DNA from 4 places in the Candidatus Pantoea rara genome. Region 1 is predicted to be linked to each of the others. Evidence: riboswitches for the same ligand, from Rfam matches in the RefSeq annotation. Region 1 holds a riboswitch; each other region holds the start of a gene.
What was found. A riboswitch is a leader RNA that binds a small molecule or an ion and turns the genes downstream of it on or off. The one in region 1 is predicted to bind thiamine pyrophosphate.
Positions count from the first base shown of each region.

Region 2: linked by a shared signal. The riboswitch ahead of tenA (thiaminase II) and the one ahead of ACR8BF_RS20285 (FAD-dependent oxidoreductase) in region 1 are both predicted to bind thiamine pyrophosphate.
Region 3: linked by a shared signal. The riboswitch ahead of thiC (phosphomethylpyrimidine synthase ThiC) and the one ahead of ACR8BF_RS20285 (FAD-dependent oxidoreductase) in region 1 are both predicted to bind thiamine pyrophosphate.
Region 4: linked by a shared signal. The riboswitch ahead of thiM (hydroxyethylthiazole kinase) and the one ahead of ACR8BF_RS20285 (FAD-dependent oxidoreductase) in region 1 are both predicted to bind thiamine pyrophosphate.

Region 1 covers NZ_CP194943.1:383,081-390,283, reverse strand. Annotated here, with positions in the region: gene ACR8BF_RS20300 (alkene reductase) at 1-309, shown strand, start outside; gene ACR8BF_RS20295 (ArsR/SmtB family transcription factor) at 326-640, shown strand; gene ACR8BF_RS20290 (cysteine hydrolase family protein) at 886-1,431, shown strand; TPP riboswitch at 1,495-1,614, shown strand; gene ACR8BF_RS20285 (FAD-dependent oxidoreductase) at 1,746-2,690, shown strand; gene thiS (sulfur carrier protein ThiS) at 2,674-2,871, shown strand; gene ACR8BF_RS20275 (thiazole synthase) at 2,874-3,629, shown strand; gene ACR8BF_RS20270 (HesA/MoeB/ThiF family protein) at 3,639-4,607, shown strand; gene ACR8BF_RS20265 (ASCH domain-containing protein) at 4,617-5,030, opposite strand; partial or broken gene ACR8BF_RS20260 (DsbA family protein) at 5,253-5,795, opposite strand; gene ACR8BF_RS20255 (hypothetical protein) at 6,112-6,381, shown strand; gene ACR8BF_RS20250 (sterol desaturase family protein) at 6,529-7,056, shown strand; gene crtB (15-cis-phytoene synthase CrtB) at 6,995-7,203, opposite strand, start outside.
Region 2 covers NZ_CP194943.1:131,564-138,766, reverse strand. Annotated here, with positions in the region: gene ACR8BF_RS19115 (LacI family DNA-binding transcriptional regulator) at 1-499, opposite strand, end outside; gene ascF (PTS cellobiose/arbutin/salicin transporter subunit IIBC) at 758-2,224, shown strand; gene ACR8BF_RS19105 (6-phospho-beta-glucosidase) at 2,272-3,702, shown strand; TPP riboswitch at 3,764-3,866, shown strand; gene tenA (thiaminase II) at 3,936-4,637, shown strand; gene ACR8BF_RS19095 (ABC transporter ATP-binding protein) at 4,634-5,374, shown strand; gene ACR8BF_RS19090 (ABC transporter permease) at 5,371-6,126, shown strand; gene ACR8BF_RS19085 (ABC transporter substrate-binding protein) at 6,151-7,086, shown strand; gene ACR8BF_RS19080 (putative bifunctional diguanylate cyclase/phosphodiesterase) at 7,122-7,203, opposite strand, start outside.
Region 3 covers NZ_CP194942.1:3,743,037-3,750,239, forward strand. Annotated here, with positions in the region: gene nfi (deoxyribonuclease V) at 4-672, opposite strand; gene hemE (uroporphyrinogen decarboxylase) at 675-1,742, opposite strand; gene nudC (NAD(+) diphosphatase) at 1,783-2,553, opposite strand; gene rsd (sigma D regulator) at 2,643-3,149, shown strand; TPP riboswitch at 3,302-3,402, shown strand; gene thiC (phosphomethylpyrimidine synthase ThiC) at 3,490-5,412, shown strand; gene thiE (thiamine phosphate synthase) at 5,415-6,041, shown strand; gene ACR8BF_RS17685 (PLP-dependent aminotransferase family protein) at 6,235-7,203, opposite strand, start outside.
Region 4 covers NZ_CP194942.1:1,422,124-1,429,326, forward strand. Annotated here, with positions in the region: gene ACR8BF_RS06755 (fimbrial biogenesis usher protein) at 1-2,306, shown strand, start outside; gene ACR8BF_RS06760 (fimbrial protein) at 2,397-2,945, shown strand; gene ACR8BF_RS06765 (hypothetical protein) at 3,005-3,775, shown strand; TPP riboswitch at 4,452-4,552, shown strand; gene thiM (hydroxyethylthiazole kinase) at 4,587-5,396, shown strand; gene thiD (bifunctional hydroxymethylpyrimidine kinase/phosphomethylpyrimidine kinase) at 5,383-6,183, shown strand; gene ACR8BF_RS06780 (GntR family transcriptional regulator) at 6,235-6,921, opposite strand; gene ACR8BF_RS06785 (mannitol dehydrogenase family protein) at 7,021-7,203, opposite strand, start outside.

The DNA of each region.
Region 1 (7,203 bases):
GTCGGCTATCTCTCTATTGCCGAAGCCGACTGGGATAATAGCCCGGACATGCCAGAAAGTTTCCGCGTCGCACTGCGGGAAACATTCCGATCTCCGATCATCTATTCGGGTCGTTACACGGCTGAAAAAGCGCAGCATGTGCTGGAAAAAGGCTGGGGCGATCTGTTTGGTTTTGGCCGCTCGTTTATCGCCAATCCTGACCTGCCTGCGCGCATTAAATCAGGCTATCCGCTGAATGAGGTCGATCACGCCTCCCTGTATGGCGGCACTGAGAAAGGCTATACTGACTATCCTGTTTTTCAATCCTGATATTCTGTGAGGCGGCATGTCCCCCGAAAATGCCCTGAAGTTACTGTCTAACCCGACCAGAGTGGCAGTGCTGAAGTGGCTTAAAAATCCTGACGAAGCGTTTGCGGGCTATACCCAGCTCTATCCCTTCGATCAGTATGGCGTCTGCGCCAGCCTCATACAGGACAAGGCGGGCTTATCACAGCCCGCCACGTCGTTATGCCTGAAAGCACTTCACAATGCGGGCCTGGTCGAAGCCAGCAAAGTGGGCAAATGGACCTATTATCGCCGCGCCGAACCGCGTATTCGTGAAATCACCGACGCGGTGACGCAATCGCTGCAGGCGCTTTAAAAGCCACAGTGTTCAGGGTAATGTAAATTCCGGTCCCCTCCTGCCGGATGAGACTCCTCACGAATTCATCAACTCAGGATCGTAAAATGTTTATGTCAGTTCTGACTTTCACCACCGTCACCACCACCGCGCTCAGCGGCGGCGTAGGCGAGTCTGTGACGGGCACCTGACACAACAGATTCCCACTCCCCGCCGAACCGGACGGGGACCTGTTCCCCGTTCTTAAAACTGAATGGAGCCAGGTCATGAAGACATCTGAAAATGCACTTTTAATCATCGACATGCAGCAGGGCCTTTTTTATGGTCCAGCGGCGCCTTTTGCTGCAGACCGTATTCTGTCGAATATCACTCTGCTCATCACCAAAGCACGGCAGTCTGAAGTTCCCGTCTTTTTTGCGCGACACATCGGGCCTGATAATTCTCCTTTCAACGAGCAAAGTCCGCTGACTGGTCTGATACCGGCGTTGCAGGTTAACCCGCAGTCAGATGTCGTCTTCACAAAAAAATACCCCAGCTGTTTCAGGGATACCGGCCTGCAACTTCAGCTTAAGCAAAGAGGCATAAAACAACTGGTGATTGCCGGGATGAAAACGGAGTTCTGTGTTGATACCACCTGTCGGGCCGCACCGGAGCTGGGATTTAACGTTGTACTGATTTCCGATGCGCATACCACTGTCGATAATCCACATCTCTCTGCGGAAAGTATTATTGGTCATCACAATCAGACGCTGGCGGGACCCTTTGTGACGCTGGCAACCGCTGCTGACTGGTCGTCTGGTTCTGCCCGTTAATCACGATTTTCTGGTTTTGCACCCTGCCTGCTGCTTGACGAAGCTGCCCGCTTAACTTACAACTAAACCCGTCAGGGGAGTCTCGCCAGAGAGACTGAGAGGCTAATAGCGCATTGCGCGGCTTAGCGACCCTTAGAACCTGACCCAGTTGATACTGGCGTAGGAAGATGGGTATCGCATCAGATACTTGCCGCAGGGGCGCATTCGCGACGTCTCTGCCTTTTCCCTCCGTATCACGGGTCTTCGTTAACTGATAACGAGGCCAAAGTGAAACTTCTCATCCTGATTTTCTCTCATCCTCGCCGGTGGGCATCATGAGCTGCTGGTCGGTACTTGGCAGCGGTGTGGCCGGGTTGTGTGTCGCCACACTGCTTGTGGAGCGAGGAGAAAGCGTCGAAGTCATTACGCAGCCTGACTGTCGTGCCGCCTCACACTGGGCAGGCGGCATGCTCGCGCCCTGGTGCGAAGCAGAAAGCGCGCCGCCGCAGGTGATCGAATGGGGCCAGCACGCTGCGGGCTGGTGGGCGCAACGCGTGGAGGGTGTGGAACAGCAGGGCACGCTGGTGGTTACGCCACCGCGTGACAGCCGCGAACTGACACGTTTCGCCATCATGACGCAGCAGCATCAATGGGTCGCCCCCGGAGAGATCGAGCCGGCGCTGGAAAATCGCTTTGCCCGTGGTCTGTTTTTTGCGGCAGAGGCGCATCTTGATCCCCGCCGCGCGATGCAGCAACTGCGCGACAAACTGCAGCAGGCTGGCGTGCCCTTACACAGCGGTAAACCCACCGGCACAATCATTGACTGCCGTGGCATCCACGCTGCGGATCAGCAGCCCGCGCTGCGCGCTGTCAGGGGCGAAATGCTGATTCTCCAGACCCCCGATGTTCAGTTCTCCCGTCCTGTCCGGCTGCTGCACCCACGCTTTCCCTGCTATCTGGTGCCGCGTGCAGACGGGCACTTCATGCTGGGTGCCACGATGGTCGAAAGCCACGATAGCAGCCCGATCAGTGCCAGAGCGATGATGGAGCTGCTCAGTGCCGCTTATAGTCTGCATCCGGCGCTGGCCGAAGCGCGCATCGTGGAGAGCGGCACCGGTCTGCGCCCCGCTTATCGACAGAACCTGCCTGAAGTCCGCTATGAAAAGGGTCGTTTCTCGCTGAACGGGCTTTACCGTCACGGCTTTTTGCTGGCTCCGATTATGGCTGAAAAACTCATGCTGCAACTTACTCAGGAGATGACTCATGCGAGTTCAACTTAATGGGCACACGATTGAAACCGATGCAGACACGCTGGCAGAGCTTATGGCGGAGCAGCAGATTGACCCGCGCACCGTCGCCACCGCGCTGAACGGCGAATTTGTGCCGCGTAGCCGCTATGCCAGCCAGCCGCTTGAGGCGGGTAGCCAGCTGGAAATCCTGTCACCGATGCAGGGAGGGTAACCATGTTCTATCAATTCACTCCGCAATCTCGCTTTCTGCTCGGTACCGCCGGATATCCGTCCCCGGACATTCTGCATCAGGCGATAGACGCGTCAGGCGCGGAGATCATTACTGTCAGCCTGCGTCGTGAAGGCAGTGAAGGCGGTGCTTTCCGCTCGCTGCTGCAACAGCTTAACAAACGCATTCTGCCCAATACCGCAGGCTGCCACACGGTGAAAGAGGCGGTGACGACGGCGCAGATGGCGCGCGAACTGTTCGACACGCCGTGGATCAAGCTGGAGGTCATCGGTCATGCCGATACGCTGCAACCCGACCCCTTTGCGCTGGTTGAAGCCGCGCGGATCCTTTGCGCTGACGGCTTCCAGGTCTTTCCCTACACCACCGAAGATCTGATTGTCGGCGAGAAACTACTGGAAGCGGGCTGTGAAGTGCTGATGCCCTGGGGGGCGCCGATTGGCTCCGGTCAGGGGCTGCGCAATATCGAAGGGCTACGTGCCATGCGTGCGTGGTTTAAAGATGTGCCGCTGATTATTGATGCGGGCATTGGCGCGCCCGGTCAGGCGGCGCAGGCGATGGAAATGGGCTTTGACGCGGTGTTACTCAACACGGCGGTGGCAAAAGCGCGCGATCCAGTGCGGATGGCCGGGGCCTTCGCTGCCGCAATCCATGGCGGTCACGAAGCGTTTCAGGCGGGATTGATGGAGCAGCGCGACATGGCGTCAGCTTCAACGCCCATTTTTGGTCTGGCACAGTTTTAAGGAGCGGCGATGGAGCGTTATCAGCGACAGACTATGTTGCCGGAGATTGGCGAAGCGGGGCAGCAGCGGCTGAGCGAGGCACGTGTGCTGGTGGTGGGCGCGGGCGGGCTTAGCGCGACGCTGCTACCGTTGCTGGCTGGCGCGGGCGTCGGGTTTATTCGTCTTTATGATGGCGATCGGGTTGAGTTGCACAACCTCCACCGGCAGACGCTGTTTGGCGTCGACAATGTGGGTCAGCCCAAAGCAATCTGTGCTCAGCGCGCGCTGGCGCAGCGGAATCCTGACTGCCGCGTCGAGGCGCATCCATACAGGCTGAGTGCCAGTCATCTCCCGGAGGCGCTGAAGGGAATCGATCTGGTGGTGGATGCGGCGGATAACTTCGCGATCACTTATCAGCTCTCGGACACCTGCTATCCGCGCGATCTGCCGCTCATCTGCGCGTCGGTGTTAGGTCGCAAAGGCTATGTCGGTGGATTCTGCGGGGGTTCACCCGGCTATCGCGCGCTGTTCCCGCAGTTGCCTGTGACGTCGGGTAACTGCAACACGGCTGGCGTGATGGGGCCAGCCGTGGCAACGCTGGGCGCCATGCAGGCGCAGATGGCGCTGAGCGTATTACTGAAGCTGACGCCATCACCGCTCGGCTGCATGATTCACTGCGACTTTGTGAACTGGCATGTGCGGCAGTTCCGTTTCGACGATGCACCTGAGCCAGAAGCGCCGGGCACGCCGTTTATCGATCGACTCATGCTCACTGATGACGATTGCATAGTGGAATTGCGCAGCGTGGAGGAGGCACCGGTCAGTGTGGCCGGGCAGGTATTACGGATTCTGCCACAGCAGATAGCGGCCTGGCAGCCGCCATTGAATCAGCGCGTGGTGCTGGTGTGCGCCAGTGGTATGCGCGCGGCTCAGGCTGCTGAGACTCTCGCCGCGCGTGGTGTTAAGCGGCTGGCCCTGATGGCAGCCAACACGCTGTAAGCTGCCGGTTTAAATCACCTCGACCAGCTGGAAGGTCTCGAAGATCAGCTCCATTTCGCTGTGGAAATAGCCTGCACGCTCGAAGTAGCGCTGATGTTCCTGACGCCAGTGGTCGAGGCTGAGATCGCCTTCACCCTCCAGCATCGCCATTTCTGGCGTCACGCGGTCAAAGCGCGTCAGGAACAATCCGGTGGTACGAATCACGCAGACGGGCTGCTGTTCGCCGTTGAGAACAATGCTGTAACCGCCTGGCTGAGGCAAGGCTTCCTGCTCCTGCCAGCTGCGTAACGAACCGCAGGTGGCCACCTTCTTTCCGGCAATAATCAGCGTCGCGAGTTCGCTGGCTAATTCCGGGGAATCACCAAATGCATCTGTAAATGCACCCGGATATTTGTCCTGAATCTGTTCAAGCGTCATCGGCATCCGCAATTCCTCAATGAATCAGGCGCCTGACTGGCGTGAAAACAGGTCAGCGACGCCGTTAATATGATGTAGCAGCGGTGTAATGCTGCTGATAGCGGTACAGCTTACCCGGCCTGCTCACGGGAAAACAGGCATAATTATCAGGATATTGAGAATGCGTGTGTGCTGAATCGCAAAGGAGAGAAACCGTGTTGCGCGGCCTGCGGCAACCGCGCACAAAAACTAACCAGTCAGAACACTTGCCCAGCGCGCAATGTCGTCACCGCTGCTGAGCTCAGGCTGCACCAGTCCGTTAACCATAAAAGTTGGTGAAACATGGATACCGTTCTGGCGGGCATATTTGCAGTGCCATTTAATGGCGCTCTGCAGATCAGGCTGATCAAATGCGGCACTGGCATCCACGCCGCTGTATTCTTTCAGGCGGGCCAGAATCTGATTCGGCGTGGCATCACGGTTCGGGCCGGTACAGTGATCGGTGAACTCGAACTCTTCACGATGATCGGCCACGGCCTGCATTACCTTCTTCGCCGCGTCTTTACTTTTGCAGGCGGCGGCAAGAATGTAGCGCACAATCAGCCCGGAATAGAGGTGCCACGGCTGAGATTGCAGCCGGATCTTCACGGTGATGTTCTCTTCACCCGCGTGCGCCAGTAAGGCGTCTAATTTATTGAATGTACGAACCTAAAAAGGACAGGTGGGTTCCAGAAAGACTTCGAAGATCGCCGGGCCATGGCCCCAGACCAGCGCATCTGCATGCTGACTCATAAATAACTCCTTTAAGAGAAACGGAACGGTAAAGGTATTTACCCTGGCAAATCCTCTCTGCTTCAGCCAGCTAAGAATGAGCCGCAATTGTTACAAAAATCAGCAATCAGTCGCTGACCTGTGCGGAACAGGCGACAGGCAGGACCCTTTGTCGTTAAAATTATCGGCTTTGGCATTCTCAACAGCTGGCCTGCATCGCCGCTGAAGAGCCGCTATAGTTATCAGCAGAGTTTGCTCTCCTGTTTTACGAAGCCATTTCTGCTACTTCCCTGCTGCCTGTCTGCAGGAAGCCGATAAGCGTTAGAAGAGGTTAATTTTGTATACCGATCTCACCTGGAAAACTCTCCATCGCGTCATTAATCAGACGATCTCTGACATGCTGGATGCGCAGCAGACCATTGATGTGCTGTCACTGCGTGTCCGGCTACATGAGCTGGCTGAACAGGAAGAGGATGAGGTCATGGTGCTCTGTTACTGGCAGGCGAGTAAAATTCTGATGCGATTACCCACAACCGTGACAGCCAGTCAGTTGATGATCGCCGCACGCCATGCTTTTCGCACGCCGATGGATCACGAGTTGCTTTAAAGGTTCTGTCGCTGCCTCATGGGGAATGCTTTTCATTCATGCATACGTAATTTTTCCTCTTATTTTTCCCGTGAAGCCTGTTTCCTCCAATCTCTGTTAAAATTATCCCTCTGCGCCACTTTGCAGGATGCATGCTCGGGAGAAACTATGTTGTGGATTTGGAATGCCCTGATTGTTCTGGTCACTGTTATCGGTATGGAGATAACGGCTGCACTGGCGCACAAATATATTATGCATGGCTGGGGTTGGGGCTGGCATCTGTCACATCATGAACCGCATAAAGGCTGGTTTGAGGTTAACGATCTTTACGCTGTCGTCTTTGCCTGCCTGTCGATTTTGCTTATTTATCTGGGCAGCACAGGCGTCTGGCCGTTACAGTGGATCGGTGCAGGGATGACGTTGTATGGACTGCTCTATTTTATTGTTCATGACGGGCTGGTCCATCAGCGCTGGCCCTTCCGCTATGTTCCACGTCGGGGTTATCTGCGCCGACTCTATATGGCGCACCGCATGCATCATGCGGTACGGGGCAAAGAAGATTGTGTGTCGTTTGGTTTCCTCTATGCGCCGCCGCTGTCAAAACTGCAGGCGACGTTGCGGGAACGTCACGGCGTTAAACGGGGCGCTGCCAGAGGTAAGCAGGGCGCGGAGCATGACGCGCCATCCGGGAAGTAACCGCCTGACCGGATGCCGCCACCAGCATAGCCAGTTTCTCTGGCGTGCTGGTGGACTGACGTATGTCCCACGCCTGTGAGCCCGCCTGAACCACCTTCATACCAATCTTACGATAGACCTGTTTTGCAGTTGCAATCGCCCACGCTG
Region 2 (7,203 bases), 220 kb from region 1:
TGCTGGCGTGCTGATCGCTGTAAATGCAGTAGCTATGATTGACGCGCAGCCGCCGGTTGATGACGAGGATAGGCTGTTTGTGGCGGGTGATAATCGCATCAAGCGCGTCAATGCTCAGGAAGCGCGGGTAGATGATGATGCCGTCACAGCGCAGGTCGAGCAAAAACTGTATTGCTGCCTCTTCCTGTTCAGCGGTGTGTTTGCCGTCCGCCAGAATCAGCTGGCGCCCCTGCTGCTCCATCATGCGCGCGGAATGCGCCATTAACTCAGTAAAGTAGCTGCCGCTATAGAGCGTATTCGTGATGACCAGCCCGATAGTCTGAGAGGTTTTCGTCGCCAGGTTGCGCGCCAGCAGATTGGGCCGGTAGCCGGTTTCTGCGATCGCCTTCAACACTTTCTCACGCTTTTCCTGCCCGACATAGCCATTGCCGGAGAGCACACGTGACACTGTCGCTTTTGAGACGCCCGCCCTGTTAGCCACTTCCTGAATCGTTGCCATGATGATGTTCCTTGTCTGCGTCGTCCTGCAGTTTACCTAAGCCTCTCAATGTTGGAAATATTTACCCGGACTCAGCACGAAGTAATCTGAGGCAGACGGGTGATCTACTTCACAAAAAATAAATGTGGCTGATTTCACCTCTTGTCGGCGCAATGAAAGCACTTCATGATTTTGTGAAACCGGTTTCCTATTTGCCTGCCTGCAGGCGCTAAAACATAAAAAAACTTTGACCGATTTACCCTACAGAGAAAAACGATCATGCCCATAAACTATGCCGAGGTGTCACGCGCCATCGTCGATGCGCTAGGCGGCCTCACCAATATCGAAGCCGTCACTCACTGCATGACCCGTTTGCGGTTCGTGCTGAAAGATGAAACGCAGGTCGACACTCCCCGCCTCAAAGCCATCAAGGGCGTAATGGGTGTGGTGCATAACGATACCCAGTGCCAGGTAATCATTGGCAACAATGTTTCGCAGGCTTATCAGGCGGTGCTGCAACTGGGATCGCCTGGCGTTGCACCGAGCGTGCCGGTGAAACGTAAAATCACCCTGAGAGGCATCGGTGCGGGTATTCTGGATGCGCTGGTGGGCACCATGTCACCGCTGATCCCGGCCATTATTGGCGGATCGATGGTTAAACTGCTGGCGATGATTTTGGATATGGCGGGCGTGTTTGAAAAAGGGTCGTCAACGCTGGTGATCCTTAACGTCATTGGCGACGGGGCCTTCTTCTTCCTGCCGATCATGGTAGCCGCCTCTGCAGCGCTGAAATTCAAAACCAATATGTCGCTGGCGATCGCCATTGCAGGTGTGCTGGTCCATCCCAACTTTGTTGATCTGATGGCCAAAGCGGCGCAGGGTCAACCGGTCGAGTTCGCCTTCATCCCGGTGACGGCGGTGAAATATACCTATACGGTGATTCCGGCGCTGGTGATGACCTGGATCCTGTCGCACATTGAGCGCGGCGTAGATCGCATTACGCCTGCCGTGACGAAAAACTTCCTGAAACCGATGCTGATCGTACTGATTGCTGCCCCTATCGCGATTGTGCTGATTGGCCCGATTGGCATCTGGATCGGCAGCGGCATCTCCGCACTGGTTTACACCGTCCATGGCTATCTTGGCTGGTTGTCCGTCGCCATTATGGGGGCTATCTGGCCGCTGCTGGTCATGACCGGGATGCATCGGGTGTTTACGCCGACCATCATCCAGACCATTGCCGAAACCGGCAAAGAGGGCATGGTAATGCCGTCAGAGATCGGTGCCAACCTGTCGCTGGGTGGATCATCACTGGCGGTGGCGTTTCGCACCAAAAACCGGGAACTGCGTCAGACTGCGCTGGCGGCAGCGGCTTCCGCCATTATTGCCGGAATTTCAGAACCGGCGCTGTATGGCGTTGCGGTCCGGCTTAAGCGTCCGCTGATCGCCTGTCTGATCAGCGGTTTTATCTGTGGCGCGGTCGCGGGTATCGGCGGGCTGGCCAGCCACTCAATGGCCTCTCCCGGCCTGTTTACCAGCGTACAGTTCTTCGATCCTGCTAATCCCATGAGTATTGTCTGGGTCGGTGCGGTCATGGTGTTGTCGGTGGTGCTGTCGTTTGTGCTGACGCTGCTGTTAGGGTTTGAAGATATTCCTGAAACAGAGCCTGAAACGAAATCCGAATCCGGTACCGTCCCGCAACCTGCGTCTGTTACTGAGCGCACCAACGCGGTTAATAGCCTTTAAACTGCCACTTAAGGAAAGGGTCATGCTGACCCGGAAAAGAGGATTGCATGTCTGATTTAAGGTTCCCGCAAGGGTTTTTATGGGGTGGCGCACTGGCTGCCAACCAGAGTGAAGGCGGTTTTCGTGAAGGTGGAAAGGGCTTAACCACCGTTGATATGATTCCGCATGGCCCGCACCGTACGCCGGTCAAGCTGGGTCTGGAGAAGCGTTTTACCCTGCGTGATGATGAATTCTATCCCAGCCATGAGGCCATCGATTTTTATCACCGCTATCCGGAGGATATCGCGCTGATGGCCGAGATGGGGTTCAGCGTGTTCCGCACGTCGATTGCCTGGAGCCGCCTCTATCCCAACGGCGACGAACTGACGCCTAATCCGGAAGGGATTGCTTTTTATCGCGCGGTATTCGAAGAGTGCCGTAAATACAATATCGAACCGCTGGTGACGCTCTGCCATTTTGATGTGCCGATGCATCTGGTCACGGAATATGGCTCGTGGCGCAACCGCAAAATGGTCGACTTTTTTGCCCGTTATGCCCGCAGTTGTTTCGAGGCGTTTAACGGGCTGGTGAAATACTGGCTGACCTTTAACGAGATCAATATTCTGCTGCATAGCCCGTTTTCCGGAGCTGGCCTGGTGTTTGAGCCTGGTGAGAACAGGGATCAGGTGAAGTATCAGGCGGCACATCATGAACTGGTTGCCAGTGCGATGGTGACGCGGATCGCGCATGAAGTGAATCCGGCCAATCAGGTCGGCTGCATGCTGGCAGGCGGAAACTTCTACCCGTGGTCGAGTAAACCCGAAGATGTCTGGGCGGCACTGGAGAAAGATCGCGAAAACCTTTTCTTTATTGATGTGCAGGCGCGCGGCGCCTATCCGGCCTACGCCGCGCGCGTGTTCCGTGAAAAAGGCGTGACGCTTGAGATTGAAGACGGTGATGCTGACATCCTGAAAAACAGCGTCGATTTTGTCTCATTCAGTTACTACGCCTCACGCTGCGCTTCGGCGGAGATGAATGAGCAGAACAGCAGCGCCGCCAATGTGGTGAAATCCCTGACCAATCCTCACGTGCCACGCAGCGAATGGGGATGGGGTATCGATCCGCTAGGCTTACGCATCACTATGAATATGATGTATGACCGTTACCAGAAGCCGCTGTTCCTGGTCGAGAACGGCCTGGGCGCGCGCGATGAAATCGATGCGAATGGCGAGATTAACGATGATTACCGCATCAGCTATCTGCGTGAACACATCCGCGCCATGGGCGATGCCATCCAAGATGGTGTGCCGGTGATGGGTTACACCAGCTGGGGCTGCATCGATCTGGTTGCTGCATCGACCGGTGAAATGAGCAAGCGCTACGGTTTCGTCTACGTTGACCGCGACGATTTGGGCAACGGCACACTGGCGCGCACCCGTAAGAAATCGTTCTGGTGGTATAAGAAAGTGATTGCCAGCAACGGGGCCGATCTTGAGTGACAATGTCACCTAAGATCGCTCGCTCGTGCCGTTGTACTCTGGCACAAATTATCGTATAACGAATGTCTCCGAGGGGTGTCCTGTAATGGGCTGAGATGGCGTAAGCCGAACCCTTTGAACCTGATCTGGGTCATGCCAGCGAAGGGACGGGTCGGCAGATTTTTCTGCGTCATCTCCTGCACTATTCCCTGTTCCAGACCGTATGCCCGGATCTCACTGTTACTGGAGATCCCATGTCACATCCGCTTTTCGAGACCGGCTTGTATGGTCGTCTGCGCCAGCAGGCAGGCACTCAATGGCACGCGTATGTCAGGCACGATTTTGTGCAGCAACTCGGTCAGGGCACGCTGCCACCCGCCGCTTTCCGCCACTACCTCACTCAGGACATGCTGTTCCTGCTGCACTTCGCGCGTGCCTGGGGTCTGCTGATCAGCAAACTCTCTGAGCCCGCCATGTTACGCAGTGCGACCGCGTCGCTTAACGCCATCGTCAACGAACTGCCGTTGCATCTGGCTTACTGTCAGCAATGGGGTATCTCCGAGGCAGAGATGGCGAGCGAACCCGAAGCAATGGAAACGATCAACTACACCCGCTATGTGCTGGACGTAGGGCACACCGGGGATGCGCTGGAGCTGATGACGGCACTGATGCCGTGTGTCGCTGGCTACGCTGAAATTGGTCTGACGCTGCTGGATGATCCCTCGACTCGCTTTGAGGGAAATCCTTACGGCCCATGGATAGAGAATTACGGCGATGAATCCTACCTGGCAGGCGTCGGTTCCTCACTTTTGCTGTTTGAAGCTCTCGCTCAGCAGCGCGCGGGTGAACAGCGTTTTGATCGGCTGGCGGAGATTTTCAACACTGCGACCCGGCTGGAAGCAGCATTCTGGCAAATGGGGCTCAACCATGCTGCCGCTTTTCGGGTCAGCCCATGAACCCGCCTGTTGATGGCGTGCCGCCTGGTATTTCCATTCGCCAGCTCTGCCTGACGCTGGGTCAGCAGCAACTTTTCAGCCAGCTTGATCTGGAGATTGCGGGCGGTGCATTTACCGCTTTACTGGGTGCCAGCGGCGTTGGTAAAAGCAGCCTGATGCGGGTCATTGCCGGTCTGACGCCACCGACTTCCGGACAGATTAGCGGTAGCGACGGTCTGCCGCTGACCGGTCGCATCGCCTGGATGGGACAACAGGATCTGCTCTATCCCTGGCTCACAGTGCAACAGAATGTCTGCCTCGCCAGTCGCCTGAAGGGCGAGAAAGCCGACCATGACTGGGCGCAGCATCTGCTGGAGCGGGTGGGCCTAAGCAAATATGCCCGCGCACGACCCGCGACGCTCTCCGGCGGGATGCGTCAGCGTGCCGCGCTGGCCCGTACTCTTTACACCCGTCAGCCCATTGTGCTGATGGATGAGCCGTTTTCCGCGCTGGATGCACTAACACGCAGTCAGATACAGACGCTGGCCGCAGAAGTGCTGGTCGGGCATACCGTGCTGTTAATTACTCATGATGCCGCAGAAGCCTGCCGACTCAGTCATCATCTGCTGGTGATAGGTGTGGCGGGGATAGAAGCTTGCACGCCTCTGCAGGGCCAGCCACCGCGGGCTCCAGACGACATCCATGTCATCCAGAGTCACTCCGCGTTACTGAAGCAGCTGTGCAGGATAGTCCGATGAGAAACCATTTCGCCGGTATTCGCCGGGGCGCGACGCTGTTTACCGGACTGATTACGCTGTGGTGGCTCGCCACGCTGACCACCATTCCGGCGTTTCTGCTGCCCTCGCCCGCTGCGGTCGCCGCCGCGCTGTGGCAGAACGCTGACTATCTCAGCCATCACACGCTGATTACCCTGACCGAAATCCTCAGCGGCATGGCGCTCGGCGTGCTGCTGGGTGGCGCGCTGGCGCTGGGCATGACATTTTCGCCATGGTTACAGCGCTGGATGATGCCGCTGGTAATCACCAGCCAGGCGATTCCGGTGTTTGCCCTGGCGCCTTTGCTGGTGCTCTGGTTTGGCTTTGGCATAGGCGCCAAAGTCGCGATGGCCGTGCTGGTGATCTTCTTTCCGGTAACCTCCAGCTTTTTTGATGGACTGCGCCGCGTCACCCCCGGCTATCTCGATCTGGCTCGAACGATGGGCGCTTCACGTGCCTCACAACTGCGTCATGTCCGACTGTTAGCCGCGCTGCCCGCGCTGGGTTCAGGGCTGCGGATGGCGGCGGCCGTCGCGCCAATCGGGGCAATCATCGGTGAATGGGTTGGCTCAGCCGAAGGGCTGGGCTTCGTAATGCTGAATGCTAACGCACGGATGCAGAGCGACCTCTGTTTCGCTGCGCTTTTCATTCTGGTGCTGATGACGCTGGGCCTGTGGCTGACTATCGACTTCCTGCTGCGCCGCCTGATTTCCTGGGCTCCCGAGACAATTTAATGACCTCCAAAGATGAGAAAACTCATGACTAAACTGCCTCTGTTTACCCTGCTGTTCAGCGCCGCCTTAACCACTCAGGCTCAGGCGATGGAAAAACTGACGCTGGTGCTCGACTGGTATATTAATCCCGATCACGCACCTATCATGGTGGCGCAACAGACCGGTGCGTTTGCAGCTGAAGGGCTGGATGTAAACATCGTGCCGCCTTCCGATCCGGCGCTGCCACCACGTCTGGTGGCAGCTAAACAGGCGGACTTAGCCATTACCTATCAGCCGCAGCTGCATTTTTTCGCCGACCAGGGCCTGCCGCTGATGCGGGTGGGTACGCTGATTAACACGCCGCTGAACACGCTGATGACGTTAGACAAAACAGTAAAAAAACCGGCAGATTTAAAAGGGAAGCGCATCGGCTACTCGGTCAGCGGCATTGAGCAGGCGACGCTGGCGACTATGCTGGCCCATGATGGGGTCAACGCCAATCAGGTGAAGCTGGTTAACGTCAATTTTCAGCTCACCAGCGCGCTAATGACAGGCCAGGTGGATGCAGTGATAGGCGGCTATCGCAATATTGAAGCCCTGGAGATGAAACTTGCGGGCAAAGCGCCGGTGGTGCTTAACGTCGAAGATTATGGTGTTCCGGCCTATGATGAGCTGATTATCGTTGCTAACCGTGATGAAGCCCACTCGGAGAAAATCCAGAAATTTCTGCGGGCACTGAAGAAGGGAAATGCAGAATTGCAGGCGTATCCCGAGCAGAACTGGCTGACGTTTGTCCGGGCCCATCCGGAACTGAACACGCCGTTAAACCATCAGGCATGGCGTGCCACCCTGCCGCTGTTCGCAGCCGACCCGGCTAAACTGGATCGCGCACGTTATCAGGCTTATGAGCAATTTCTGTTTGATAATAAGCTGATTAAAAGCATTACCCCGGTAGAGCGCTACGCCATCGGCAGTGAGTGATAAGAGAGCCCGCAGCGAATGCTGCGGGCAGGTTACTAGCGTGACTTCGGATACAACCAGTGTTCAATATCGCTGGCGGGCAGCGGTTTTGAGAAGAAGTAGCCCTGGATTTGATCG
Region 3 (7,203 bases), on a different replicon from region 1:
GTGTTAAAGCGCGTTTTGCCAGCGCTGGAAAGCGGTTCGGTTCGAAGCAACCGCATCAGCCCAGCGGGTCGGTTCCGGCAACCGGTAACCGCGCGTGCAGTTTTCGACCCACTGCAGCGCAGTGTCCAGGCTGACACGATGGCCGGTGGCGACAAACAGCGGATTACAGCGCAGTTTGCTACGCCATACCCAGCCTATCTGCTCACCTTTGTCGATCAGCGGCTGACGGCTGCCAGGCTGCGCATCCAGATCGTCAAAACGACCACACAGGCGGCTTTTGGCAACGCCAATCGTTGGCACATCGACCAGCAGGCCAAAATGCGATGCGACACCCAGTCGTCTGGGATGCGAGATACCGTGTCCATCAACAAACAGCAGGTCCGGCTTTTGCTCCAGCATCTGCCAGGCAGCCATCAGTGCAGGATACTCACGGAAAGAGAGAAAGCCCGGAATATAGGGCATGGTGGTCTCAACGCGCGCGATGCGATGTTCCACCAGCGTTAACGAGGGATACTCCAGTATCACCATCGCCGCCCGCGTAACGGTGCCTTCCTGCTCAAATCCAACGTCCGCTCCGCCAATAAAGCGGGGCGGCAATACGTCAAAGTCATCTTCACGCACCACGTCAGCGGCACGTTGTAACTGCTCAGCGCGGAGTGCGGCAATGTCCATGATTACTCCTGATGCCAGGGACGTGATAAACGATGCACCGCCTCAACGAAGACGCCTGCATTTTCGGGTGGAACATCCTGATGAATGCCGTGCCCCAGATTGAAGACATGTCCGGTGCCCGAGCCAAAACGCTCCAGGATACCGGCCACTTCCTGCTCAATACGCTCCGGTGCCGCATAGAGCATAGAAGGATCCATGTTACCCTGCAGGGCAACTTTGTCGCCCACACGACGGCGTGCTTCATCAATGTCGGTGGTCCAGTCGAGACCCAGCGCATCACAACCAGTAGCAGCCATTGCTTCCAGCCACTGTCCGCCCCCTTTAGTGAAGAGCGTCACCGGTACGCGGCGACCATCGTTTTCACGCAGCAGACCATCAACAATTTTGTGCATGTAGTGAAGTGAGAACTCAAGGTAGTCACGACCCGTCAGCACGCCACCCCAGGTATCAAATACCATCACAGACTGCGCACCGGCGCGGATCTGAGCATTGAGATAAAGGATGACGCTATCGGCCAGCTTATCCAGCATCGCATGCAGCGTCGCCGGATCGGCATACATCATCTTCTTGATTTTGGTAAATGCTTTGCTGCTGCCGCCTTCCACCATGTAGGTAGCCAGCGTCCAGGGACTACCAGAGAAACCAATCAGCGGCAGATCACCGTTCAGGTTCTTACGGATGGTGCGGACCGCATTCATCACATAACCCAACTCCATTTCTGGATCGGGCACCGGTAAACGCTCAACGTCAGCGCGACAGGTCACAGGATTAGAGAAGCGCGGGCCTTCGCCGGTTTCAAAGTAGAGACCCAGTCCCATCGCATCCGGAATAGTCAGGATGTCACTGAAGAGGATGGCGGCATCCAGCGGATAACGACGCAGCGGCTGCAGGGTCACTTCACAGGCCAGCTCGGCGTTTTTACACAGCGACATAAAGTCACCCGCCTGGGCGCGTGTCGCTTTGTACTCCGGCAAATAGCGCCCGGCTTGTCGCATCATCCATACCGGCGTGACATCAACCGGCTGACGTAACAGGGCACGCAAATAACGATCGTTCTTCAGTTCACTCATCTCAACACTCTCTCGGTAACAGGCGTGTAGTGTAGCACTTTCACCCTTCAGCACGGCACAGGGCGACAGTATCTTCAATAAGACGGCGCGCCACAGTGCCTGGCGGTGGCAACAGAGGCAGGTCATCAAAACGGAACCACGCTGCATCCAGGAGTTCTTTACCGTCGTGTTGCAGATCGCCGCTGTCATACTCTGCCATAAACGCTGTCATCAGCGATTGCGGGAAAGGCCACGGCTGGGAGGTAACGTAGCGGACATTTTTGACGCGAATATTGCTCTCTTCCATCACTTCGCGGGCCACAGCCTGCTCCAGCGTCTCACCGACTTCCACAAAACCCGCCAGAACGGTGTAGACCTTGTTGCGATGGCGGGCATGATTCGCCAGCAGGATTTCGTCGCCGCGACGGATAGCCACGATGATGCAGGGTGCGATCTGCGGATAGTAACGCTCACGGCAATGACTGCACAGACAGGCAAACTCATGTTTGCTGTGATGCATTTCATGGCCGCAATAGCCGCACCAGCGATGAGAACGGTAGAATTCCGCCAGCTGCACACCGCGGCCCACTAGCTGAAACAGCTCTGTATCCTGATCGATTAACTGACGAACTGAGAACATATCGGCAGAACGCGGCTCACAAATCAGCCAGACTTTATCGCCCTGCCACTCACCAATGGTCCGGGCCTTACTGCCGGTCAAACCAAATTTTTCGGCGTTTCCGTGGGGTAAATCACCTTGTGGCAACCAAAGTTTATGTTCATGGCTGACAATCCACCATCCAGCGTCTACGCTTGAGATTTCGTATTGCATTTATTTCGTCATCCTTAGCGTCAAATCGCACGCTGAAGCCCTGATGTTAAGTGTGTAGATAAACAACTATAACTCACATGGAGTTAGATATGCTTAACCAGTTAGACGTCCTGGCTGAACGCGTAGGTGGCAGTAATGAACTGGTCGATTCGTGGCTTGAAGCCCGTCGTCAGCTACTGGTGGCCTATTATCACCTGGTCGGTCTTAAACCCAATAAAGAGGCGCTGACGCGTCTGGATGAACAGGCGCTGGACAACTTCTGTCACGGTCTGGTCGATTATCTTTCTGCGGGTCACTTCAGCATCTACGAGCGCGTCATCAGTGAAATGAGTGGCGACAGCCCGATGATTGCTGCCGCGCAGATCTATCCCCCGCTGGAAGCCAATACTGAGCGTCTGATGCAACTGTATGACGGTCACCTGCAGCAGGCGATTGACGACGAAAACTGCATGACTTTCCAGCAGGCGCTATCCGAAGTTGGCGAAGTGCTGGAAGCCCGCTTTACGCTGGAAGATAAGCTGATCCAGCTGGCATGGGATAACAAACTCGCCCCCCCGCCAGTGGCGAATGACAGCCATATCGCTCGTCCGGCGTAATGGCCGTCACTGGCAAAGGGGTTGAGATTATCCCGTAGCCCTTTTATGCTGAACAGGTTCTGAGGAGTGAGCTCCCAGGAACCTTTTTGCTTTTTGCCTTGAAATATAAGGTATTTATGCCCGAGTCTGTTATCAGACGCACGCATAAGTACAGCTTCTTGTCGGAGTGCCCAGTTGGGCTGAGACCGTTAATTCGGGATCCGCGGAACCTGATCAGGTTAGAACCTGCGAAGGGAACAAGAGTAAATTTTCTCTGTATGTCAGCACGCTTACGCTGTCTATACGGTTACTCCTTCCGAACTCCGGACAAGCATCGTTCCCTCTGAACAGGAAGATTGCTATGTCTGATCAAAAAATTTCCCGTCGTGAACAACGTGCCCAGGCGCAGGAATTTATCGATTCCCTGCAAAGTGGCAGTGCCTTTCCCCAGTCCCGTCGCATCTGGATTACCGGCAGCCGACAGGATATTCGCGTACCCATGCGTGAAATTACCCTAAGCCCGACCCACATCGGTGGCAGCAAAGAACAACCACTCTATGAGCAAAATGAAGCGGTGCCGGTCTATGACACGGCGGGTGCCTATGGCGATCCTGCAGCACAGATCGATGTGCACCGTGGCCTGGAAAAGCTGCGCGCACGCTGGATTGCTGAACGCGACGACAGCGAGCTTCTCGAACAGAACAGCTCAGGTTATACCCAGCAGCGACTGGCTGATGAGGGGCTGGATCATCTGCGCTTCGATCACCTTCCCACACCGCGCCGTGCCCGCGCAGGCCGCCGTGTCACGCAGCTGCATTATGCCCGCCAGGGGATCATCACCCCGGAGATGGAGTTTATCGCTCTGCGGGAAAACATGGGCCGTGAGCAAATCCGCAGTGAGGTATTGCTGCAACAGCATCCGGGCCACAGTTTTGGCGCGCATCTGCCCGCCCGCATCACACCCGAGTTTGTGCGGCAGGAGGTCGCTGCCGGACGCGCCATCATCCCTGCCAATATCAATCATCCTGAATCGGAGCCGATGATCATTGGTCGCAACTTTCTGGTTAAGGTCAATGCCAATATCGGCAACTCAGCGGTGACCTCTTCCATTGAAGAAGAAGTGGAAAAACTGGTCTGGTCGACTCGCTGGGGTGCCGATACGGTGATGGATCTCTCTACCGGCCGTTATATTCATGAAACGCGCGAATGGATTTTGCGAAACAGCCCGGTGCCCATCGGTACCGTGCCGATCTATCAGGCGCTGGAAAAAGTCAATGGTGTAGCTGAGGCGCTGAACTGGGAAATTTTCCGGGACACGCTGCTTGAGCAGGCGGAACAGGGCGTCGATTATTTCACTATCCACGCGGGCGTACTACTGCGTTATGTCCCGATGACGGCGAAACGTCTGACCGGAATTGTCTCGCGGGGTGGATCAATCATGGCGAAATGGTGCCTGTCGCATCATCAGGAGAGCTTCCTGTATCAGCACTTCCGCGAGATCTGTGAAATCTGCGCCGCTTACGATGTCTCCCTGTCGCTGGGCGATGGCCTGCGTCCGGGTTCGATTCAGGATGCGAACGACGAGGCACAGTTTGCCGAACTGCGTACCCTGGGTGAACTGACCCGGATCGCCTGGGAATATGACGTTCAGGTGATGATTGAAGGTCCGGGGCACGTGCCGATGCATATGATCCGCCGCAACATGACTGAACAGCTCGCCCTGTGCGATGAAGCCCCCTTCTATACCCTTGGCCCGCTGACCACCGACATCGCGCCAGGCTATGACCATTTCACCTCGGGTATTGGTGCCGCCATGATTGGCTGGTTTGGCTGCGCCATGCTGTGTTATGTCACACCCAAAGAGCATCTGGGTCTGCCCAACAAACAGGATGTGAAACAGGGATTGATCACCTACAAAATCGCAGCGCATGCCGCCGATCTGGCCAAAGGCCATCCTGGTGCGCAGATCCGTGATAACGCTATGTCCAAAGCGCGCTTTGAATTCCGATGGGAAGATCAGTTTAATCTGGCGCTGGATCCTCACACGGCGCGGGCTATGCATGACGAAACCCTGCCACAGGAGTCGGGCAAAGTGGCCCATTTCTGTTCGATGTGCGGCCCCAAATTCTGCTCAATGAAAATTTCCCAGGAGGTGCGCGAGTTTGCAGCACGCCAGGATGCTCGCGCCGAGACAGTAGAAGTGGGCATGGCGCAGATGTCAGACCGTTTTCGCAGCCACGGCAGTGAGCTTTATCACTCTACCGATGCCATTAAGGAGGAGTAACGATGCACGCATTCCCTGCTACCGCCCCGCGCCTGGGGCTTTATCCGGTGGTTGATAGCCCCGAGTGGATTAAACGCCTGCTTGAGATGGGCGTTCGCACCCTGCAGCTGCGTATCAAAGATCAGCCCGATGAGGTCGCCGGAGCAGCCATTGCCGAGGCGATTGCGCTGGGAAAACGCTATGACGCGCGCCTGTTTATTAATGACTACTGGCAGCTGGCCATTAAACATCAGGCTTATGGCGTGCATCTGGGTCAGGAGGATCTGGATGTGGCCGATCTTGCCCGGATTCATGAGGCGGGATTGCGCCTAGGACTTTCCACCCATGACGATGCGGAACTGGACCGCGCACTGTCTATCCAGCCCTCATACATCGCACTGGGGCATATTTTCCCGACGCAGACTAAAGAGATGCCTTCTGCGCCACAGGGCATTGAACAGCTGAAGCATCACCTGACACGCCTGACACATATTCCCACCGTGGCGATTGGTGGTATCTCGATTGCGCGTGCACCTGAGGTGCTGGCAACCGGCGTAGGCAGTATTGCGGTAGTGAGTGCGATTACCCAGGCAGATGACTGGCGTGAAGCAACGCGGACTCTGCTGGCACTGGCAGAACCTGGCAATTAAGGATATGTGGAAGCTGTCGCGCATGGCGGCTGCAAAACAGGTAATGCCAGCATTCTTCCGGGAGAGCAGCGCGCAGAAGTAAATGTTGCCGCTGGCATGCTGTGATCCAAAACCTTAACGTGACATCCGTCAGGTTAAGGTTATCTGACCAGGGCCGGTTCCCTCCTCTTGCCGGCCCTGCTTCTTCTTTTCGCTATGCGAGAGTAGAGGCTGGAATCTGCGTCTCATGTCCGCACGAGAGCATGGCACGTTCAACAGCTGCACCCACCAGCGCCAGTGCCTGTTCAGTCTGCTCGTTGATCGGCAGCCCATAGTTTAAGCGCAGACAGTTACGGTATTTCCCCGACGCTGAAAACAGTGAGCCTACAGCTATCTGAATTTTTGACTCGCGCAGTTCGCGGTTAAGCCGGACAGCATCAAATGCTTCAGGGAGTTCAATCCACATCAGGAAGCCGCCCTGAGGACGTGAGACGCAGATGCCGCAGGGGAAGTAGTGGCGCACCCAGCAACTGAATGTTTCATAGTTACGATGATAGATTTGCCGCATCCGGCGCAGATGGGGCTGGTAATGGCCCTGGCGGATAAACTCAGAGACCGCATGCTGAGGCTGTGTAGCGGTCGAGCCTGTGACGATATATTTCATGTGCAGCACGCGGTCGCGATAGCGGCCTGGTGCAACCCAGCCAACGCGTAAACCTGGTGCCAGCGTTTTAGAAAAGGAGCTGCACAGCAGAACCCGGCCATCGAGATCCAGCGCTTTAATCGTTGACGGACGCGGATATTCCCAGGCTAATTCACCATAAACATCATCTTCAATGACTGCCGCATCAAACCGCTGCGCCAGCGCCAGCAATGCCCGCTTACGCTGTTCGGGCATGATGAATCCCAGCGGATTATTGCAGTTCGGCACGACAACGACTGCTTTGATCGGCCATTGATCAAAGGCCAGCTCCAGCGCTTCCAGACTGATGCCAGTGACCGCATCCGTCGGGATCTCTATGGCACGAATGCCAAAGCCGCGCAGGGTTTGCATGATGCCGTGAAACGACGGTGACTCAACAGCAATGATATCGCCCGGCTCGCAGACTGCTCGCACGGCGACCGATAACGCTTCGTGGCAGCCGGTAGTAATCACAATGTCGTCGGCGGTGAGATGGCAGCC
Region 4 (7,203 bases), on a different replicon from region 1:
CCGGTCTGATGCCATGCCTTACCACAAAAGACCTTGTTGAAATGGGGGTGAAAACTACTGCGTTTCCTGAGTTAACCAGGCGTCCAGTGGATCAGTGCCTCTCTCCGGGCAGATATATTCCTGATGCCAGGGTTATTTTTGATTTTCAGAAAATGCGCCTGGACATCAGCATTCCGCAAGTCGCCTTACAGAATAATCCTCGCGGTTGGATTCCACCTGAGCAATGGGATGAAGGCATCAGTGCAGCTTTAATGAGCTGGCAATTCAGCGGAAGTGAAAACCATGGCGAGTATGGTAACAGCCGCAGTCAATATCTGAACCTGATGAGCGGGTTTAATGTTGGCCCCTGGCGTCTGCGGGATAATAGCACCTGGAGTTTTTACGAAAATCGTTACAGCCGTAAACAGCAATGGCAACACATTAACACCTACCTCCAGCGCGCTATTATCCCGTGGCGTAGTGAGCTGACGATTGGCGACAGCTCGACGAGTAGCGATGTGTTTGATCCTCTGGCTTTTCGCGGGGTGAGAATAGCAACAGATGATGAAATGTATCCGGAGACCATGCGTGGCTATGCGCCTGTTGTAAAAGGAATAGCAGGGAGTAATGCAGAAGTCAGTATTCGGCAGAATGGTAGTGTTATTTACCGTACCTATGTTGCCGCAGGGGCTTTCGTTATTAACGATCTATATCCACTCTCTTCGGGTGGCGATCTTGAGGTGGCAGTGACCGAGGCCGATGGCTCCGTAAGGGTATTTACGGTTCCTTATTCTTCTGTACCGGTGCTGCAACGTGCAGGGCATATTCGCTACGGTATGACTGCTGGTCGCTATCGCAATACGTCAGATCGCTATGATAAACCGGCATTTATGCAGGGAACTCTCCTTATGGGTTTGCCTCATAATCTGACCGCCTATAGCGGTGTTCAACTGGCGGATCAATACCGAGCGTTCGCGTTGGGTGCAGGGGTAAATTTAGGTATGTGGGGGGCGGCATCTGCCGATATTACCCAGGCAACCAGTACGCTGGCAGACGGTTCCAGGCACCAGGGGCAGTCGTTGCGTTTTCTTTTTGGTCGCTCGCTGGTTTCCACAGGAACCACGTTTCAATTAGTTGGATACCGTTATTCTACAGAGGGATTCCACACGCTGGATGAAACGGCACTGAAGAGAATGTCGGGATGGATGAATAACACCCTGGATGTGGATGCGGCAGGACGTCCGCTGAAGCAAAACTGGGTTGATCACTACAATCTGTACAGCAATAAACGTGACCGATTTCAGGCAAATATCACTCAACGTCTGGGGGATATGGGCTCCTTGTATCTCACGGGGACCCGTCAGACCTATTGGAACAACGCATCAACGACTCATTCTCTTCAGGCTGGTTTTAGCAGCGTCTTTAAAAAGATTAATTACAGCGTTTCTTATGGACAAACCCGCTACAGCGGGCAAAAGAGTGCCGATAAAACGCTTTATCTCACACTGTCAGTGCCACTGAATGATTTATTTGCAGACGGCAACAACCGCTCTTTGTGGGCGAATTACAGTGCGAATCGAGACGATCAGGGACATATCACTAATCAGGTTGGTCTGAGCGGTACCGCACTGGAGGAAGGAAATCTCAACTGGGCCGTTTCTCAAGGGTATGGACGTCGGGATGGCGGAAGCGGTGATGCTTCCCTGGCCTACCAGGGGACCTATGGCAATGCCTCTGCGGGATATGGCTACAGCCGTAACTATAAGCAGTACCGTTACGGGCTGTCTGGTAGTGCAGTTCTGCATAGCGGCGGGTTAACACTCGGGCAGCCGCTGGGTATCACCAATGTATTGGTGGCGGCGCCGGGCGCTGCCGGTGTTCCGGTAGCAAATGCCACAGGCATCCGCACGGACGCCAGGGGATATACTTTGCTGCCTTACGCCAGCATGTATCGGGAAAACAGAATCGCGCTGGACGTTAATCAACTGGATGACCACACAGAAATCGATAACGCAGTAACCCGTGTTGTCCCTACGCATGGGGCGCTGGTGCGAGCAGATTTTAAGACTCGCACGGGATTTCGCGTTCTTATGACGCTAATGCATAAGAATCAACCCTTACCGTTTGGTTCTACCGTCAGCATCGTCGGTGGAGAAAACAGTGGTCTGGTTGGGGATGGGGGACAGGTTTATTTGTCTGGAATGGCTTTGAAAGGAGAACTGAAAGCGAAGTGGGGACAGGGCGCCGAACAGCAATGTACGGTGCGATATGTGTTGCCAGTGAAAACGCAGTCCGTTCTCGTTCAGCATCAGGAAGTCTGTCGTTAGTGGCTAAAGGATTGGCTTTTTATTCACACCCCATTCGCGGTGATGTGAATTTCATTTAACTATCAAATTTTAAAAAAGGCTCTGCACAATATGAAGTTTATTAAATTTAAAAATGCTTTTGTTATGGGTGGCATTGCGGCTGCAATGTTAACGGTTTCTATTGGGGCGCAGGCTGCTTCCGAATCCGCAACGATTAATATCTCCGCCAACGTAGTAGCGAATACCTGTACGCCGGATTGGACAGCGGCTGGAAAAGACGTGAACATGAACCGGGTATCGGTAGATGATTTTGGGAGTGACAAAATTGGTGCCACTCAGCAATTCACTCTCAATTTGACAGAGTGTGGGGCGGGTACAACCAAAGTCAAAGTGACTGCTTCAGGTATAGCTGATACTACCGACAGCACTCTTTTTTCCAATACGTTGGCTGAAGGTGCGTCTGGAGTAGGTGTTGGGGTATGGGGAGGTCCGACTCAGGCAACTCAGCTCAATCCAGCAGGTAATAACAGCGTTGAATATGCGGTGTCAAACAATGCTGTCAATATGACGTTTTTAACCAAATTGATGAAAACGGGTACGGAAGCCGTTACCGCAGGTAATCTGAAAAGTATCGTTACACTGACTGTCGACTACGAGTAATTCAAAAGGCAGTGGTCCTTAGATCACTGCCTGTTTATTTATTATTCAGAGAGAGTTTTATGATTGCTGTATTCTCCAGAAAAAATGAAATCTATAAATTCAGCGGATCAGTTTTTGTTTTTCTGACAATGTTAAATTCATTGCCCGTTAACGCTGTAACCATTGAGGCTAACTCTCCAGGTTTAGCCGCGGTGGGAAAAAATACTACTGTTGTACTTGGTGGCGGTGGCGTCTATACGTTTGCGCTCAAAGCTACCGCCGATGGCAATGCTGTTCGTGATAGGGCAGCAGAGCAATGTCTGGATATCGTCTCGGGTACAATGACCGGAATCACTATTACAGGTTGGGGGGCGTTAACCTCATCCCTGGCATGGGGAGCTTCACTTAATTATTCAGCAACGCTGAGTAATCATTGTAATAATGAACTTCGGCGGTATGTGGGTTTGTGGAGTACAAAGGCGCCTGGCATATTCAGTGGCGACTGGGTAACTGTACCCGCAAACAGAACCTGCTCTGTAAATGTTGTCACCTCTCCAGCCATCCCTGACCTTGTACCAGGCAAAGCAGTCAACGCGATACAAATTACGTCTGCGTCAACGGGAACTGGAATGCTCGCTTTCAAACCCAATGCTAATAATGGCAGCAAAGGGACGATTACTGACGGAACACATTTTTTGACTTATTCTGTACCGGGTACAACGTGGAATAGTGGCACAGGGCAATGGACGGGAGGGTTGGGTGATTACTTGCTGAAACTGGATAATATTCCTGATCCAACAACGCCCGGTAAATATAAAGGAAATATGACAGCCACAATTTCATGTGACTAATCAGCGAGACCAGAATCGTAATGCAGTTAGGGTTGTGACCCATATGAAGAAAAGCGTAATGACACTGCAGAGATTGCGACAGTGAACATTATCGCCGCTTACAGTGCAGGCATTTCTCTGAACCGGTCAATTTCCGATCAGATTTTTTGCGACATATTCTTTGTCTCCCCTGGAGATTACTCTGCGTGAAACTCAGTTTTGTAGGTTCCCGACAATCAATATGGCTTTGAGCCTGAAAAACATCACATTGATTAAATACCCTCAATATTCGTAATGTCTTCATCAGAAGCATGAATACATTACCCTCTGAATGTATTTTCCGACGAACAGATCATCAAAAATGGCTATCAAGACGTGATGGAACTGAAGTGGATAAAGTGCCATAAACAGCAGCACACCCGTCTGAAGATAGTGGTAAGAAATCGAATAATTGTCCTGCCCCAGCAGACCCATTTTTACTATAGGGTTGAACAACGATTTGAAAAAGAGGGCGAAGGGTCATATCCAGCGTTGTTATAGGCTCGCATACATCACTAACAGGCGGATTTGCATTGCCCTCATTGTTTTGTAACCCGCACTCGTTTTCAGCAAGCTGAAAAGACGGAGTGTCTTTGCCCTGAAGCAGGCTTGTGCAAACAAGCCCCTTCCCTTAAGCTGCTAATAGATGGAGTAATATCTATATGACTCGGGGTGCCGCTTTCCACACGGAAAGGGCTGAGAAAAACCCGCTGACCTGAACTGGATAATGCCAGCGTAGGGAAGTCTGATGCCTGACCGCATTCGCCTTCTTGTTCGCCGGTTGGGAGCTACGATGACTCATCAATCTCAACACCTTTCTCTCGCGCATTTCGCGCCCGTTCTGCACACTTTCCGCCTTCACTCACCGCTGGTGCACTGCATGACTAATGACGTGGTGCAGAACTTCACCGCCAACGTCTTGCTGGCACTTAATGCTTCACCGGCAATGGTTATTGATGCTGAAGAAGCGGCAGAGTTTAGCCGCATCGCTGATGCGCTGCTGATCAACGTGGGCACCCTGACCCGCGAGCGCCAGCAGGCGATGCAGGCTGCTGTAATCGCGGCCCAGGAGGCGGGCACGCCCTGGACACTCGATCCGGTCGCTGTCGGCGCGCTGACGCTGCGCAGTAACTTCTGCCAGCAGCTATTAAGCCAGCAACCGGCGGTGATTCGCGGTAACGCGTCAGAGATTCTCGCGCTGGCGCAGCAGGCCAGCGGCGGACGCGGTGTCGATACGCTGCATCAGGCGGATGCGGCACTCGATGCGGCACTCGATGCGGCACAGCAACTTGCTGAGACCTGGAACACACTGGTTATCGTCACCGGTGAAGTGGACTATGCCACGGATGGTCAGCGGACACTCGCCATAAGCGGTGGAAGCCCCTTAATGACGCGGGTGGTCGGAACCGGCTGCGCGCTCTCGGCCGTGGTAGCGGGGTTCAGCAGTCTGCCGGGTGATCGGCTGATGAACATTGCGACGGCCTGTCAGGTAATGGCTCTATCGGGTGAAAAGGCGGCGGCGCTGGCCACCGGACCGGGTAGTTTCGCCACCGCGTTTATTGATGCACTCTGGACGCTGGAGGTGGAGCATGAAGCGCATTAATGCCCTGACAATTGCCGGTACCGATCCCAGCGGCGGCGCAGGGATTCAGGCCGATCTCAAAACCTTCTCAGCACTGGGAGCCTACGGCACCAGCGTGATCACCGCGCTGGTGGCACAGAACACGCTCGGCGTTCAGTCGGTCTATCGCATTGCACCTGACTTTGTCGCCGCCCAGCTCGATTCGGTGCTGGACGACGTCCGCATCGACAGCGCAAAAATCGGCATGCTGTCAGAAACCGCTATTGTAGAGCAGGTTGCGGCAAGGCTGAGGCGAGCTGCGATCCCGTTCGTGGTGCTGGATACGGTCATGGTCGCGAAAAGTGGCGATGCGCTGCTCTCGCCAGATGCCGTGGCCAGCGTTCGGGAGCTATTGTTGCCGCAGGTCTCGCTGATTACACCTAATCTGCCGGAAGCGGCGGCGTTGCTCGATTGTGCTGTCGCCAGCGATGAGGAAGAGATGCGCGAGCAGGGAAGGGCATTGCTGGCTCTGGGCTGTCAGGCTGTGCTGATGAAAGGCGGGCATCTGACGGCGAAGGAAAGTCCGGACTGGCTGATCACGTACTCAGCAGAGCAGCGATTCAGCACACCGCGCGTGAATACCCGTCATACGCATGGCACCGGCTGTACGCTGTCGGCCGCCTTAGCCGCGTTGCGGCCGCGCCATGCTGACTGGGCAGCGACGATTGGGGAAGCCAAAAACTGGTTACAACAGGCGTTATTACTGGCGGATTCGCTGGAGGTCGGGAAGGGTATCGGGCCGGTTCACCATTTTCATCAATGGTGGTGACGGCAAAGGCCCGCATCAGCCTTTTAATCAGGCGATGCGGGCGATGAGCGATTAGGGTGCCTCAAACCAGGCGCTGTTACGCTCCGCAATCGGGGTGATGGAGAAGATCATCTCCTGCAGATGGCGACGCATCGCTGCTTCGGCGGCGTCGGCGTCGTGATGTTTCAGCGCGGCAAAAATCTCTTCATGCTGCTCAATCAGCTTCTCCGGTGGAGAGACTTCACTCAGCGTCAGAAACCGTACCCGGTCCATGGCGGCTTTAATGTTTTCCACCGTCTCCCAGGCCAGCTTGCAGTCAATACTTTCAGCGATCAGGCGATGAAACTCATCGTCCAGAGTCAGAAAACCCTGGCTGTCATGGCGCTCACCGGCCATGCGCTGCAGCTGCAGGTTATGTTCCAGCGCCATCAGGGCTGAATCGTCTATCTCCAGCGCTGCACGACGCACCACTGACACTTCAACCGCCTCACGGATAAAACGGCCATCCGCCACCCGCTTAGCGGAGATTTTACGCACGAAGGTGCCGCGCTGCGGTAATACCTGTACCAGTCCGGCTTCGGCAAGCTTGATGAACGCTTCGCGCACTGGCTGGCGCGAGACGTTGAAGCGCGCGGAAACCTCTTTTTCAGAGAGCAGCGAACCCGGCTGAATGGCACAGGTAACGATATCTTTGCGCAGATAACGATAAATCTGCTGATTCACCGGTTCGCTGGTGGTAATGGTATAGGCGATCGACATGCAGCAATATCCATATTACGGCTGGCTAAGGCCAGCACGATGGGAAAGTGTCAGTCTAATCAGGGCGCTGCATCTGCGCCAGCGCTTTGTTAACCGCCATTATCCACGCTTGAGACACTGATGGACCGTGGCGCGAGCGCCCTGCGTGGTCAGTTGCTGATACCAGGCAGTCAGTCGGGCAACCACGTCTCCATTTTGCAGCAGGTCCTCGCCAAACACTTCGCGAAGGGAGAGTAACGCCCGCACGCGAGCCTCGCCATCGTCGCTGGCGGCAACGCACTC